Regions from separate parts of the Paenibacillus sp. IHBB 10380 genome, predicted to be linked through region 1. Evidence: predicted binding sites of a transcription regulator. Region 1 holds the regulator's gene; the other holds the start of a gene.
The links. Region 1 encodes NrdR, which represses ribonucleotide reductase genes. Its sites were predicted from a motif close to AACACNATATATNGTGTT; they were not measured.

Region 1 (3,199 bases):
CCGTATTGGTGGCGGTAGCTGAACACTTTGGACAAGCTCTAATACAAAGTGATGGTACGCTTGATCGGAAGAAGCTTGGTAGTATCGTATTTAATGATCCAGAAGCGCTCAAGGCTCTAAATGCCATAAGTCATCCAGCGATTCGTCAAGAAATAAGAACAAGTATGGAGACATTAGAAGAGAAGTATCCTGATCGGCTTGTTGTTGTAGATATTCCGCTGCTGTATGAGTCAGCACTTGAGTCCATGTTTCATGAAGTCTTGGTTGTCTATACGTCACGAGTACTTCAGAAGGAGCGCCTTATGGAGCGAGATCAATTGGACTCGGGACAAGCTGAATTACGTCTTCAGGCTCAAATGGATATTGAAGATAAGAGAAGTAGGGCGGATTGGGTCATTGATAATAGCCACAGTTTAACGGATACAGCGCGACAAGTGGATGAATTCTGGATTCAAAAGGGTCTCTTATGAAGATGTTACGTAAAAAAAGAGTGTTGTTACTTCTATTTTTGTCTTTTGTGGTCCTACTTTTTTTTAATACCAATTGGATGTCCTGGTTCTATCCGATTCATTATAAAGAAGAGATTAATGAACAAGCTGAAATATATGAAGTCGATCCCTTCTTAATTGCAGCTATCATCCGAGCAGAGTCTAACTTTAAGCCAGGTAAAGTGTCGAAGAAGGGCGCGCTTGGAATTATGCAGCTTATGCCAGATACGGCGACGTGGGCAATGGAGATGGTCAAGCTTCCTGAAGTTTCTTTGGATCGTATCAAGTATGAAGTAAAACCTAATATTCAGCTTGGTACTTGGTACATTGCATTCTTAACTAAGCAATTTGACGGTAATAGAACATTAGCCATTGCAGCTTATAATGCAGGTCAAGGAAATGTACGAAGTTGGATGGACAAGGGTCTGTGGGATGGACAACAAGAAACGGTTAAAGAAATTCCTATTGGTGAGACTAGGCATTATGTGCAGCGTGTATTATATTATTATGAGCAATATACAGATATCTACGACGAATTCTAGACGAATATGAAAAAAAAGCGTTGGTGCGGCTTCACAGCCTGTCCCAACACTTTCATTTCTAAATTATTTTAATTATTTAAATTGACCAGCTAGTTGTTGTTCACCAATGGTTACCAAGCGTTTAGTGATATAACCTCCGATGGAACCATTCTCGTAAGAAGTCATATTACCTTGATATCCGTCTTGAGGAATGCTTATTCCTAGTTCTTGAGCGATTTCGTACTTCAATTGTTCTAGTGCGGCTGTAGCTTTTGTTACAACTAAGTTGTTGGAGTTGTTTGTGCTCATTATCGTTCACCTCCTCGCTGTTGGTAAAAGTATTATGTGTCATAAATACAATCTTCATAACATGTAAGAGATACTTAATTTATGGAAATAAAGTCATTTTTTTGGTAAGTCTAATTGAAAAGGAAGTGAAACGTTAATGAAATGCCCATTTTGTGACTATGCGGGTACCAAAGTACTTGACTCACGTCCTGCGAATGAGAACAAATCAATTCGTCGCAGACGAGAATGTGAACAATGTAGCCGTAGATTCACTACGTTCGAGAAAGTGGAAGAAACACCACTGATCGTTATTAAGAAGAATGGTAACCGAGAGGAATTTAGTCGTGACAAAATACTGCGCGGTTTAATCCGTGCATGCGAGAAGCGCCCAGTCTCTGCTGAGCAGCTTGATATGATTGTGTCTGAAGTAGAGAAAGCGCTTCGCAATACCGCTGTAGCCGAAGTAGATAGCCAGCAAATAGGTAAGCTAGTGATGCAAGAACTGCATCCTGTTGATGAGGTGGCTTACGTACGTTTCGCCTCCGTATACAGACAGTTCAAGGACATTAATATGTTCATGAAGGAACTGAAAGGCCTTCTGTCCAAAAGCACATTGGAGGAATAAAAAATTCATTGACACAGCAATGAATTTCTGGTAAATTAATGAGTGTTGTTAAATCAATGGATCCATAGCTCACTGGGAGTTGGTGGTTGGTTACACTACCCCCAAAGAAATTGAATACCAGCATAAAGATTTATCACGGGGAATTAGCTCAGCTGGGAGAGCGCTTCGCTGGCAGCGAAGAGGTCAGGGGTTCGATCCCCCTATTTTCCACCAACACCTTAAATCCAAACGGCAGAAATGCCGTTTTTTATTTTTGTCACTACACTCAAGACATGTAAAGGCAGTTTATCGCCTTATCATAGTGAAATAGATGATATGATGTTAGGGTGATTGTATCCACGTGGTTTTCAGGATAATCAACACGTTAGTTTGAAACAATATATAAAATTAGGAGTGGTAATTTGAGAAGACAAAAACCAATGACACTAGAAGAACTGATGATCGATTTACAAGGTCAGAAAACGAATCAAGAAGATCCGAATCATATTTCTTTAGAGAATTTGTTTAATGAAGCGTTCATGAGTAAGCATTCCAGTTACAAGAGTTTTGATGAGTTTTTAATCAAAGGGAATTTTCAAGTAAAGACAGAAGAAGATATCAATAACATACCTGATGAACTTTTTGATCGGCATGTTAATAGGGAAACGGAATTTGCTAATTGGAAATCCATGTTGGAAACAGCAAATATGGAATTTAAACGTATATAATGAACATATCCATACTGGATACGACGACAAAGATATAAAAATAACTGTCATTTTTTATAGCTGTAACGGCTATTAATTGTGGCGGTTTTTTTTTGAGTTTTGAGCTGCTGCTGAATTGGCTTAATCAACCAGTAAAAACTGGCTATCCTCATAATACGACGGAACACGATAGTTGAATTAACACACAATATTGATCAGGCGGTGGAGGAGAGAACAAATATCGCTTAGGGAACGCAGTCTCCTTACGGTATCCGCGCTAGTAGCTGGGGAACTACAGGACTACAGGACAGTTTCCTTATCATCTCCGTCTGGCCCAAGAGAACGGTCTGACCAAAGAAGTACTGATTAAAGTGATAACTTATCTTGCGTTTTATGTAGCTGGCCGCGCGCCGCATCCGCGTTACAGGTTGCCAAGGATGTATTTGAGGGAACATGGAAACGAAGGGGCAGGGGGCAGTGAAACTAAGCGCTGCGGGAGAGCGCCTGCATGGGCATGCGAGAGGTTAGGGGGGCCCCCCAAGGCTCCAGAAAGAAAAAAGCCGCTAAACACAAAGATTTCAGAGTGTTTAG
Region 2 (3,199 bases), 2.7 Mb from region 1:
ACTCGGCGCTCGTTCTTCTGATTTTTCTCATTTTCTTCAAAGTGATAAGGTGTCTTGTTAATGACATTATCTAAGAACCGTACCGAATAACGAGTAGTTATTGCAAGTTCTTCCCAATTCACATCATGCTTTTCTTCATCATAGAACTTCGATAGATTAATCGCAGATAAATTACAAACACCCCAAGCTGGTAATCCTTGTTCCCCACAAGGGTTTGTACAAATAATCGGATTAAAGTACCAGCTGTTAGACATGTCATTATAATGTTCCATGAATACTACGCCAGGTTCAGCAGATTTCCATGCTGCATCAATAATCGTATTCCAGATTTCACGAGCCTTCACCGTACGATAAGAAATAACTTTTCGTCCAGCCTTTTTCCACTTGTCTAAGTCGCCATCCCACACTTCGTTGTAGTCAGGCTCAGTTGTATCTGGAAATACCAATTCCCAATCTAAATCTTCTTTAACGGCCTTCATGAACCCGTTGCTTACACAAACGGATAGGTTAGCGTTCGTCACTTGATCCATCGTCTGCTTCACCGTAATGAAGTCTAGTACATCAGGGTGCCAATCGTTAATCATCAACATGAGCGCTCCACGTCTGCTACCACCCTGCTCGATTAAACCTGTAGTATAGCTGAACAATCCTCCCCAGGAAACAGCACCACTTGATGAACCATTCACTCCTTTGACAATGGATCTGCGCGGACGAAGGGATGACAAGTTAATTCCCACACCACCACCACGTGCCATAATCTCCGTCATCTCAGCAAGTGTGCTCATAATACCACCACGGCTGTCTTTCGGGGATGGTACAACATAACAATTAAACAAAGTGAGCTCATCACTCGCACCGGCACCTGCAGCAATTCGCCCTCCTGGAACGAGCTTCCAGTCGTCTAGCAAGTAACGGAATTTATCTTGCCATTCTGCTTGAAGTTCCGGCGTCTCCTCAACAGAAGACATTGCCTTCGCCAAGCGACCCCACATTTCTTCAGGCGTCTTCTCAATATTCAATGTTAGTTTCTCAACATCGGATTCTACGAGCTCGCCACTGCGTGTTTTCACGGTTACAGTTTTACCCTCACGTTTGATAATTTCGCCCACTTCTTTTGTAGGGAATTTAGGATCATCCTTCGTCAGGACGAGCACCACATCTCCTACCTTTGCATGATTACTGTCCGCATCTTTCCATGCGTATCTATCCAAAAATATTTTCTCACTTAAGCCTTCTAATCGGCGTGTATGCTGTAAATCACTCAAAAAAACAACCTCCTATTTAATGACGCCCATGGATTGAGGTCTAAGACACCAAATCATTAACGTACAATATATTGTGCTCAAATAATTATACTACTCTACATATTGTAATTCTATCCTTCAATTGTGAAATTTCAGCCAATAAATATCTTCCAATTGGACATACATATCCCTGGATTAAAAACCAACAAAAAGATCCAGAAGAGCATCCAACTCTATAATCTGGTGTGTCCTAATAATATTCATCATTTCATATACAGCAATAATATTACGTGTATTTCATCATAGACTACCGGATTAAACCGTGTTACATCAATGAGAATTAAAAGAAAAAACTTGCAAGGAGGTTAGGCTTACGCTCAATATAAAATATATTAATAATCGGCTACCACAAACCGCTCAATAAATTCATTGAATTTTACGGATCTCAAATACAACAAAGCGACCCTTCCGGAATAATGATACCGGAAGGGTCGCTTTGTAATGAATAGGACTCAGTTACACATGTTATGCTGAATAATGCCCCACGAACTTTCTACCTGAAGAGAGTGTCTTTTCCCATGGCAGACAAAATCTGAAAGGTAAGGCGTCGATCTTGATCCCCAATCTTATTTCAAAATATACTGTGACAGCACACTCTGTACTTCATAAATACTAACATTTTTATTAAAGGCTTTGACAATAGGATGTGTACTGCCAGAAATAAATATTTTGAGCTCTGCATCAAGATCAAGGTGCCCGGCTGTTTCAATTGAATAATGAGAAATACTGTGATATGGAATCGAATGGTACTCTACCTTCTTACCTGTCAATCCCTGTTTATCGACGAGGAGAAGGCGCTTATCAGTAAAGATAAACATATCTCGCACCAGTTTATAGGCTTTCTCAATCACCTCATGCGGGGTTAAGATCTGACTATATTCTCTCCGAACTGTCTGTAAATCTACTTGGGATGCATTTCCTATGAGTCCATTCAGAAATCCCATTGGCGCAAGTCCTCCTAATCCTCTTCATCCTCTTCTAACATTCCTGCTTCTAAGTAGTTTATAAATTGACGTAATTCATTCGCAACCTCACGTGAGATTGTACCCGCTTCAAACATGTTCTGAACTTCATCTCTTTCAATCTGTATTGCCTTGAACTGAAGTTCCACTCTATGCTTCTGATATTCTTCATCTTCTTGTAATTGTTCGAATTCCCGGCTACACATTCTGTCAATTGTACGATTGTACTGTGCAATAATAAGCAAAGAAACTTTTCGGTTATCATCATTTATATGTTTGTTAATCGCGGAAATTGCCGCATGAGAGGTCTTAATTTTGACTTCTTTTAAAGAGTTAATATCATCTTGTGACTTTCTTCCTTTATCCGTATGCACCATATTGAGAATAAGACGTCTAATTCTGAACATTGATATCAAAAGCCTCATCTTCATTTGATTAGATAACATCATTTCCATTTGGTCAATAGCCTCTTCGAATTGATCAGCTACCTCTTTCGAAACAACTTCTGTCGCTAATAATCTCTCCATTTCATCACGCTCAGCCTGTAAACCAATCAGTCTAACATCAAAGAGTGATTGTCTAAATTTGGAGTTAGAGTTAGAGGACTCCATTATTTCTTTACTGGCCATTTGTCTCAATTTCTTATTGTAATCTGCTATAACAGATAAAGCTGCAGCTTCATTATCATCATTTATTTCTTGCCTAATTCCATGAATGGCTGCCTTCATAATCTTAACTTTAGAAATCTGCTCCAGATGATCCGTACCCTCTACTTCCGTAACCTCCGTTTTTTTGGAGAAGAGGGGTAATGTCACACTTGCGATCACTAAGGTTGCCAGTATCACTCCTGATGCAATAAAAATGATTAAATCACGCTCAGGAAATGGACTCCCATCCTGTAGTAAAAGAGGGATGGAAAAAGCCCCTGCTAAA

Region 2: the regulator NrdR is predicted to act here: its motif matches at 1,326-1,343, upstream of UB51_RS02825 (adenosylcobalamin-dependent ribonucleoside-diphosphate reductase).

Annotation. Positions count from the first base shown of each region.
Region 1 covers NZ_CP010976.1:3,385,794-3,388,992, reverse strand. The annotation lists gene coaE (dephospho-CoA kinase) at 1-470, shown strand, start outside; gene UB51_RS15095 (lytic transglycosylase domain-containing protein) at 467-1,030, shown strand; gene UB51_RS15090 (alpha/beta-type small acid-soluble spore protein) at 1,103-1,318, opposite strand; gene nrdR (transcriptional regulator NrdR) at 1,455-1,922, shown strand; tRNA gene UB51_RS15080 (tRNA-Ala) at 2,060-2,135, shown strand; gene UB51_RS15075 (hypothetical protein) at 2,342-2,629, shown strand.
Region 2 covers NZ_CP010976.1:663,533-666,731, reverse strand. The annotation lists gene UB51_RS02825 (adenosylcobalamin-dependent ribonucleoside-diphosphate reductase) at 1-1,265, opposite strand, end outside; gene UB51_RS02820 (PH domain-containing protein) at 1,871-2,248, opposite strand; gene UB51_RS02815 (Na+/H+ antiporter) at 2,263-3,199, opposite strand, start outside.